DNA from 3 places in the Aeribacillus sp. FSL K6-8210 genome. Region 1 is predicted to be linked to each of the others. Evidence: riboswitches for the same ligand, from Rfam matches in the RefSeq annotation. Region 1 holds a riboswitch; each other region holds the start of a gene.
What was found. A riboswitch is a leader RNA that binds a small molecule or an ion and turns the genes downstream of it on or off. The one in region 1 is predicted to bind S-adenosylmethionine.
Positions count from the first base shown of each region.

Region 2: it holds a riboswitch for S-adenosylmethionine, as region 1 does, so the genes downstream of both, metK (methionine adenosyltransferase) here and NSQ41_RS05710 (methionine biosynthesis PLP-dependent protein) in region 1, are expected to answer to the same signal.
Region 3: it holds a riboswitch for S-adenosylmethionine, as region 1 does, so the genes downstream of both, NSQ41_RS16495 (2,3-diketo-5-methylthiopentyl-1-phosphate enolase) here and NSQ41_RS05710 (methionine biosynthesis PLP-dependent protein) in region 1, are expected to answer to the same signal.

Region 1 covers NZ_CP150172.1:1,143,450-1,146,728, reverse strand. Annotated here, with positions in the region: gene metC (cystathionine beta-lyase) at 1-400, opposite strand, end outside; gene NSQ41_RS05710 (methionine biosynthesis PLP-dependent protein) at 393-1,508, opposite strand; SAM riboswitch class I at 1,625-1,762, opposite strand; gene NSQ41_RS05705 (hypothetical protein) at 2,556-2,714, shown strand; gene NSQ41_RS05700 (aliphatic sulfonate ABC transporter substrate-binding protein) at 2,985-3,279, opposite strand, start outside.
Region 2 covers NZ_CP150172.1:942,795-946,073, reverse strand. Annotated here, with positions in the region: gene NSQ41_RS04750 (phosphatase PAP2 family protein) at 1-283, shown strand, start outside; gene metK (methionine adenosyltransferase) at 973-2,178, opposite strand; SAM riboswitch class I at 2,386-2,577, opposite strand; gene pckA (phosphoenolpyruvate carboxykinase (ATP)) at 2,846-3,279, shown strand, end outside.
Region 3 covers NZ_CP150172.1:3,389,418-3,392,696, forward strand. Annotated here, with positions in the region: gene NSQ41_RS16485 (methylthioribulose 1-phosphate dehydratase) at 1-184, opposite strand, end outside; gene NSQ41_RS16490 (2-hydroxy-3-keto-5-methylthiopentenyl-1-phosphate phosphatase) at 181-891, opposite strand; gene NSQ41_RS16495 (2,3-diketo-5-methylthiopentyl-1-phosphate enolase) at 867-2,090, opposite strand; SAM riboswitch class I at 2,169-2,274, opposite strand; gene NSQ41_RS16500 (hypothetical protein) at 2,639-3,199, shown strand; gene NSQ41_RS16505 (IS982 family transposase) at 3,196-3,279, opposite strand, start outside.

The DNA of each region.
Region 1 (3,279 bases):
TTGCTTTTACGGCATCAAGGTCCGTCATATCGACAAACGTATATTCAATGCCAAAGCGCGATAAAACATCGGCAACGATCCGGTATGTTCCGCCGTACACATCTTCTGTGACCAAAACATGATCACCGGAAGAAAGTAAAAGAAAAGCTGTTGATATAGCGGCCATCCCAGAAGCAAACGCAAAGCCTCTCACTCCGCCTTCCAGTTCGGCAATCGCCTCTTCCAACGCTTTTCGTGTTGGATTTCCTGAACGGCTGTAGTCAAATTCAGGAGATTCATCCAATGTTTGCTGATGAAACGTTGACGCTTGCTGAATCGCCACGCTGACAGCACCAGTTGTCGGGTCAACCTTATGTTTATTATGAATCAATTTTGTTTGAAAGCTCCATTGGTCATGCATTTAGTAAATCCCCTTTCGCAGCTGCTTGCAATGCCTGCTTGAGATCTTCCTTCAAATCCTCCACGCTTTCAATCCCTACAGAAAAACGGAGAAGCCGGTTACATACACCGTTTTGAATTCGGATTTCTTCCGGAATGTCCGCATGTGTTTGGGTAGCTGGATACGTTATAAAGCTTTCTACCCCTCCAAGGCTTTCCGCAAAACAGATTAATTTCAGATTCTGCAAAAACGGGTTGACCCATTCTTCTTTTTTCACACGGAAGGAAAGCATTCCGCCTCTGCCAGGATATAATACATCATCAATTTCAGGAAGCTCTTTTAAATATGCCGCCAGCTTCCTTGCATTTTCCTGATGTTTGGCCATTCTCAATGATAAAGTTTTCATTCCTCTAAGCAGCAGCCACGAATCAAAAGGAGATAATACCGCACCAATTGCATTTTGATGCATGGCTAATTTTTCGCAAATTTCTTTCCCTTTTGCACAGACCAGGCCGGCAAGGACATCGTTGTGACCGCCTAAATATTTCGTTGCGCTGTGAATCACGATATGCGCTCCTTCTTCAATCGGACGCTGCAAAACAGGTGTGTAGAACGTATTGTCAACGATCAGCAGCAAATTGTGCTTCCGGGCCAATTCCGCCAACGAGGAAATCGATGTTTCCTGCATAAGCGGATTAGTGGGCGTTTCTAGAAAAATCGCTTTAGTATTTTCGTTTATTAATGATTCCGTATATTCGCGAGACGTAAAATCGTCATAGTGGAAGGAAAGACCGTATTTGCGCCACTCTTCTTCAAACAAGCGGTATGTCCCGCCATATAAATCTTTTGAAACGATCAGTTCATCTCCACTTTTAAATAAAGCCATAATCGTCTGAATCGCTGCCATTCCGGAAGAAAATGCAAATCCTTGATCGGCTCCCTCCAATTTGGCTATGGCGTCCTCGACAAGCTCTCTCGTTGGATTTTTTGTCCGAGTGTAATCATAACCTGTTGATTCACCTATTCCTTTATGCCGGTAGGCTGTGGACAAATAAATGGGGGCGCTTACTGTTCCTGTAAGAGCTTCACTTCGATTTCCTAATTGGGCCAAAACTGTTTCAATATTCATCTTTGACTTTCCTCCTTTTTTAGTTAGTAAAAATGTGCTGCTTTCATTGCCTGTAGAGGAGGCTTTAAAAATAAAACGCCCTCTTCATAAGAAGAAGGCGTTTATTGTTTGGCTCCTTCTTATCTTCCAAGCATATCTTACGGCAAAATGCTTGCTGGATTTAGCACCTTGGTACAAAGGTTATCATGCCGCCGTCCTTGTACCGGTTGCTGAGACTTCTTCGGGCCAGTTCCCTCCGCCTCTCTCGATAAGAATTCCGATATGAACTTTTGATAGGTATAACTTTACCTCAGTTTTAAAAAAAATTCAAGACGTTTCCTGCCAACAATTCCGATAACTTTGATTTATTTTCAGTAAAACTAAAGAAAAATAAGAACTTTCTTTAAATAATCCGTCGATTCTTGAAATGTTTTTTTGCGAAAGCCAAAAGGGAAATTTTTTTGTATGGATCACCTTTGATCCTCCATCATTTCAATGAAGTGGTTTTATTTTCCCCTGAGGCTTCCCAAATTTTAATAGATTTTAAAATATAAATATTCAATTCGGAAGCTGTCGTATTTGGAGAAAAATTGTGAACGAGGTGATCTTCTTTAGAGGAATTGGAAAATTTTAAGAGTATTTAATAAACAGTGAATGAAACGATTGAATTGGCAAACTAATCGTTTGATAAATTTTTCGCCAACTTCTGTCAAACGAACCCGTACTCCATAAAGCAACTGAACAGAAAACGAAGATGCGATATTTGTTTTGCAGGTGAAGCTGGGAAGCAAAAAAGATGAACATAAACGTGCCGTTGGAAAATTTGCTGAACATTCTTTACTGATGCGCCTTCTCTTTTTTATCAATATTATGGAAAGGAAAGACTGTTTATGATGCTGTATATAATCGACAGCATACGAACCAATAATTTTCATGACGAGCAAATGATGGGGCAAATCAAAATTATGTGAGAAAACGCTTTCTAAAAACTGGAACATCATCAAAACAATGTGTACGGAATTTATTATGATTATGAAAGCGACTACAGAGGAGATTATTTATTAAGCATTGCAATTGAAGAAAATAATGGGGAAGCTTTTAATTGAAATCCCGAGCAACACGAAATATAAAGTTTTCCAAGTAGATAAGACGGACGAACAAGGCATGTTTAAAACTTGGAGTAAGATTTGGAAGCAAGAAGAAACTGGTTTAATAGAGCGTGCTTGAAAAATACAGCCTAAAGCCCAAATGGAGAAATTGAAATTTATATAGCCATTAAGTAATGGCAAACAATGTTAAAAAATGGGAGCTTAGTCGAGCGAATTAGATAAAAGCTCTCGCAACAGCGGAATCCCAATATACAGGCATAGTCATAAACAACTTTCGGGATAAGCCCTGTTTTAACAACTGCTTCATCTTGAATTTACATCAACAAAATAACCCCCCTATCCAGAAGCCGCATAATATCAAAAAGCTTCTGTATAGGGGGTTTATTACTTAATTCAAAAAGCTTGTATCTACAAGACCTTTAAGATCCGGTTTTTCTTTTAAAAATTTCAAGTCATAAGAAGAGTTAGAAAAGTCTTGAAGAACTTTTTCATCCACTTCGGTTGTATAGCGGACACGTTCCCAAGCGCTGTCGATAATTTCTGGGTCAAGCTCTTGATTTGTTATTTCTTTAATCGATTGAATGGCAATATCGCGTGCTTCCTCTTTGTTTTTATTGATGAAGTCGACTGCTTTTTTGTGGGCTTTGACAATATTTTGAACTAAATCTTTATTTTCTTTAATA
Region 2 (3,279 bases), 200 kb from region 1:
TTATCCACGCAGACGGCCTTATCTTACATTATTTGAAACAAAAGTGTTAGAAAATCCGTTAACTGACCATTCATTTCCTTCTGGACATACGACAGCTGTATTTTCAGTGGCTACACCATTTTTGCTCTTTTTTCCAGCCTTAACATGGATTTTGCTTCCTCTCGCATTCAGTGTAGCACTATCAAGAATTTTTCTTGGCCTACACTACCCTTCAGATGTGCTGGCGGGAATAGTTCTAGGAGCTTCAGCAGGCACCATCTGTTTTGTCGCATTCGGACCATAAATCGAGTAGGAGGGAGCGATTAACTCCCGTCCTCTCACACCACCGTACGTACGGTTCCGTATACGGCGGTTCAATTAAGATAATTGACGCAAGTCTTTATAACTTCCGTGAATAGCTGTTCTCTTTATGCCAGTGGTCACTCCACCCTCCAAGAGATCTCCCACGGGATTCACCGCTTCCTCCCTCAAGTGAGGTACTACGTTTTCTGTGTTCATCATGACTCACTGAATGCCAAGGGCTATTCTCTCTTAATTGTTCGGTCCTTCTTAGTTGTTCTAGACCAACTAATACTATGACCTCTGCTGACTTCTGACGGTTCAGCTATCTATCACTAGATAGGTTACCAAGGTTACTTGGCGTGCCAGCCAGACCTCCCCGGGTAAGAGTGTAATCTTTCCTTCCATCCATCTGCTTCATTTACTCTGTATCACCTTCGGCAGAAAGGGCTTTGTTTTGTCTTGCAAACTCACCCAGTGATACCTAGCCTCATATGAAGTTCGTGTTCCTCAGACCGGAAGTTTGCCGCTCGCTTCCTTCAGATTCCGCGTCACCACGGACACCCTTGCGTTAAGCTAACTGCTACTTCTGCCTTCGCAGCTCGGGACTTTCACCCTATAGATTACACCCATGCCGGGCGCACAAGCAAAAAGGTGTCTAATGCATGCATCGCATTGGACACCTTTTTTATTTTACAAATATTGATGAGCTTGTTCGCGCAAAGCTTCCGCTTTATCTGTGCGTTCCCATGGCAAATCTAGATCGTTGCGTCCGAAATGACCGTAAGCAGCTGTCTGTTTGTAAATCGGGCGGCGCAAGTCAAGCATTTTTATAATGCCAGCTGGGCGCAAATCAAAGTTATTGCGAATTAATTCAACTAAAACATCTTCGCTTACTTTGCCAGTACCGAACGTATCAACAGAAATAGAGACAGGTTTCGCCACACCAATTGCATAGGCCAGCTGAACCTCGCATTTGTCTGCAAGTCCGGCTGCGACAATATTTTTCGCTACGTAACGAGCCGCATAAGCTGCAGATCGGTCTACCTTCGTCGGATCTTTTCCTGAGAAAGCTCCTCCGCCATGGCGCGCATAGCCTCCGTAAGTATCGACAATGATTTTTCGTCCCGTTAATCCTGCATCTCCTTGTGGTCCGCCAATAACGAAACGTCCGGTAGGGTTGATGAAATATTTTGTTTCTTCATCGATCAGTTCTTTTGGAGCAACCGGATCAATTACTTTTTCTTTAATATCCTGCTTAATTTGTTCTAAAGTTGCCTCCGGATGGTGTTGAGTCGATATGACAATTGTGTCAATTCTAACCGGCTGTTCATTTTCATCATATTCTACCGTAACTTGCGTCTTTCCGTCCGGACGCAAATAAGGAATTTCTTCGCTTTTTCTAACTTCTGTAAGCCGGCGTGAAAGCTTATGGGCAATGGAAATCGGGAGAGGCATTAATTCCTTCGTTTCATTGCATGCAAAACCGAACATTAACCCTTGATCTCCAGCGCCAATCGCTTCAATTTCTTCATCAGTCATTTGTCCTTCTCTCGCTTCTAAAGCTTTATCCACCCCTGCAGCAATATCGGGTGATTGCTCATCAATTGATGTTAAAACAGCACAAGTTTCAGCATCAAAACCGTATTTAGCTCTCGTATAGCCGATCTCTTTGACCGTTTCTCGCACAATTTTTGGTATATCCACATACGTGCTTGTCGTAATTTCTCCACTGACTAATACAAGTCCGGTGGTGACAGATGTTTCGCAAGCTACACGTGCGTTCGGATCTTTTTCTAAAATGGCATCTAAAATCGCATCTGAAATTTGGTCGCAAATTTTGTCCGGATGCCCTTCCGTTACGGATTCAGATGTAAACAGACGGCGCTTTTTTGTCATTTACTGCTTCCTCCTCAAACTTAAAATGATGTTTATGGAGTGCTACACTCCTTGTCATTGACACGGAACTCATTCCCTCGCCACTATTGTAAACATATCAAAATATTTCGTACGATAAGAAAAACTTGGCTAAACGAGATTTCTCTTATACATAGAAAAAACCTTCCCTGCCAGAGGAAAGGTTGTTATAAACATCATTGCCTTTCACTCTTATCGTTCAAGGATATAACCTTGCATCAGGTTAGCACCATTGCTCGTCTATGAATATGGAATTCTTTCGCATCATGTTGTATGTCCATAGAATACCGGGATTTTGAAAGCCATATTCTACTGTCTTCTTTCAACGAGCCGGTTGCTGGGCTTCATAGGGCCTGTCCCTCCGCCAACTCGGGATAAGAGTATCCGTTCAAATGTATATCATACAGGAGCAAAAAAGTACTTGTCAACAATAAATAAAGCTTCTCTGTAATTTTCCAAATCATCTGATATCCATTATTTCAGTATCAGCTGATCAATCATGATTCGTATGATGCCCAAAAATGAAGGCAAAATATATAGTAAAAACATTATTTTCAGAAATCGATAAATAGGATGGATTATTTTTGCGAATGTGTTATACTATTTCTATAAAACCATTTCAAATATGCAAAAAAAGGATGGTATGTATATGAATATTGTAGATGTATCAAATGAATTAGCTTCGTTGATCAGCGGACCAAATGCATATCATAATTTACCAGTCGCACGACTTGTAGAAAAAGTTTTAGCTAGGAAAGAAGGTTTTTTAACAAATACAGGTGCAGTTTCGGTTACAACAGGCAAATATACCGGCCGGTCACCAGAAGATAAATTCATCGTTGAAGAAGATTCTGTCAAGCATTTAATTGATTGGGGACCCGTCAACAAGCCAATTTCATCAGAAGTTTTTGAAAAACTGTACTTAAAAGTCATACAATATTTAAAAAATAGAGATGAAATTTATGTTTTTAACGGATTTGCCGGAGCTGACAAAAAATATCGTCTTCCAATTCAAGTGGTCAATGAATTGGCGTGGCAAAATTTATTTGCTCGCCAACTGTTTATCCGTCCGAAAAGCCAAGA
Region 3 (3,279 bases), 1.8 Mb from region 1:
CAAGCAAAAAATCTTCCTTCGTTTTTTTTCGTTTATCTTTGCCGCTTGCGGTCACAAGAAACTGAAGAGGGGAATCTTGAACTTTTATGGCTAAATTGCCGCTTGTCCCCATAAACCAATCCCTCGCAGCAAGCTCCTCTTTAATCTCCGCAAGCTCATGAACACGAGTTAAAACGACACTCATTTTGCGTCACCTTTTTCTTCTATGAAATTTGTTTTGTTTATTGTCTTCTCTAAAATGTCAATACAGTCGTAAAATGTTTCGAAAGATTGATAAGGAATAGAAAATTCTTGACATTTTTTTGATAAATAATCACGTGCAATAACTGTATCTGCAATCTTCGCGGCTTCTAAATCTGTGACGGAATCCCCGATGATGATGGAATGAGTGTCAGCATTTGCAATTTGCCGAATAATTGACGGTTTGCAGCACCCACAATTTTGGTTGGGACATTTTTCATCACACGTATAAGGCCAATGAATGGTGATCGTTTCTCCGCTAAAATCCGCTTTATTGCAAAACAGTGCGGTAATAGAATCAAAAGGCTGCAACAGCGGTTTAATAAAAAAATCGATTCCGCCGCTGACAATGTATAAAGGAATGTTCATGTTTTTCGCATAATGAACAAAGTCGCGAAATCCTTCCCTTATTTCTGCAGTTTCTAAAATATAGTGAATGATGTCACCCTTTAAAGAAGATGGAAGAAGTGCAAACATCTTGCCGACTCCTTCCTGAATACTAATCGACTGGGAAAGGACGCCATCCTTCAATTGCTCCCACTCTTTTGGAGCGAAACGCTTCATGATGCTAACGATGTTATCTTTTTTTGTCACCGTTCCATCAAAATCACAAAATATTACTGGCTTCAATTGGACGGTGCCTCCTTCCATCCCCAGAGCCGAATTGCTTCTTGTAATTCTATGTCTTCAGCTGCTTCATTAAGGGGAACACCCCGGGAAACAGCGTCAACTGCCTGACGGAAAGCTTTTCCTCCGCCTTTAGCACCTTGCGGGTGACCGTGAACACCGCCTCCTGCATTAATGACACAATCTTTTCCAAAATCATGAATTAAAATGGGAACAAGACCCGGGTGAATGCCAGCAGATGGAACAGGAAAAACTGGTTTTAAAACTGATTCCTTCACCAATTCTTCTTTCACTTTTAAAACTTTGTCACGCTCCAATGCAACGCTGCCATATGGTGAAGGGAACAACGAAAAATCTGCTCCAGCAATTCTTATCAATTTTCCAAGCAATAAGGAATGAGAGAGCCCATATTTTTCGGATGAAGTAAACGATCCGCTAAACGCCGGATGAGCCATAATTGGGAGGGCGATTTCATCATCTTCCCTTAATGCTTGCAGCACATCGAGGCCATATGTAAAAACATTAAATAGCAAAATATCGGCACCTAATTCTTTTGCTTTTCTTGCCTTATCTTTCAATTCAAATGTTTTTCCCGTCAAATTGACCGCATACAAAGTTCGGTGCCCTTTTTCTTGATACACGTTATCAAGAACTTTTTTGCCTTCCTTTATTCTTGTTTCAAATGATGTGAGCGAATTTTCAAAAAGTATTTCGTCATCCTTTACTAAGTCGACGCCCCCGAGAGCCTGCTCCCGCAATTGGGCAAGAAGGTAATCCATATCACGTCCAATTACACCTTTAAAGATGCTCATCACTAACGGTCTGTCGTAAACGCCAAGTTTTTCTCGTAACCCCTGAATTCCAAAGCGAGGACCTGGAAAATACCGAAAGATCTCATCGTCAAACTGCAAATCTAGTAATTTTATTTCTCCATCTAGTGATAATTTTCCAAAAGTTGTCGTTAAGATGGCAGGAATGTCTTTAGAAAAGTTTTCTCCCGGAAAGCGAATGTGAAGCTGTGCAATCGTTTTGCCGGAGGATGGATCCTCGCCTGTTTCTTTTATTTCAACCACTTGTCCTTTATGCTTTTTTAACTGCTCTTGCACTAAAAGAGGAAGGTCAGTCCACGAACCTACCGTTAATCCAAGAGCAATGCCTTCTGCTTTTTTTTCTAAATCTTCTCGTTTCGCAATGATTTGGTATACTGCTGTTACGTGACCCATTTTTTCAATCCTCTTCATTCAGATTTTTTTATATAAATAAAACCTCTTCAATAAGAAGAGGTTTTTTGTCAAAACAACTTCTTATCTTTCAACATCTCTGTTGGGAGAATTAGCACCGTGCTCATCATATGAGTCGGTTGCCGGGCTTCATTGGGCTCATCCCTCCACCTGCTCTTGATAAGAGTTTTATTATTAACTTTATAATTCTTATTCGGTTACTTGGATTATGCCACTATCCTTCCCCTCTGTCAACACTTTTTTACATCATATTCGATTCAAATTCGCTTACATTTTTCTGATGGCATGCTACAATTATTTAATGGTGCAGTTTACAATTTGAGGTATTTACCGGAACTTGAGGTTGAGCCAAAACAGGAAAGCCTAAAAAAAGAGGACGAAAAAAGAAGGTACAACATCTTTTTAACGTCTTCCGATCGCATCATGCTAGATTACTAGACTTAGAAAAACTGGTTGAATTACGCAATTATAACGTTACTGGTTATCGTGAGACAATTTGTTTCTTGTACCGTTATTGGTTATGTTGCTTTTTGAATGATCCAGAAGAAGCCTTAAAACAAACGCTAACGTTTAATTTACAGTTTAATGAGCCTTTAAGAAGATCCACCAGAAGCGCTGAAAAGGCCTATTATGCACGGAATAACGAAGAAGCAAACCGAATAGCCAGAGAAAAAGGGTATCCTGGCGCTGGATATAATATCAGCAATAAAAAATTAATTGAATGGTTAGATATAACAGAGGACGAACAACGCCATTTAAGCACGATTATAGATGCGAATGAAAAGCGGAGAAGGAAACAAAAACGCCGGGAAATGGGCGTAAAAAGCCGTGAGGAGTATTTAAAAGAACAGCGCAATAAAACGGATAAGAACTTAGAAAAACTTAGACAAGCAATTGAGTTGAATCCTGATTTCTCGAATTACAAATTAGCTAAATTGCTAGGAATAAGTGAATCGTATGTAAGGAAAGGATGTTATATGTTATTTACTGGAACGGATGATTTAATTAAAAACGAGGATCGATCAATTAAAGAACATGATGTTTTATATTCTAGAATTAAACCTTTACCCGTGGTGCTAGTTGAGTCTTAACGCTCAACTAGCCCAAGAACAACAAGCGAGTAAGCCAGTAAAATACCATCCAGTGCCGTTTCAAATCCAGAAACCGAGTT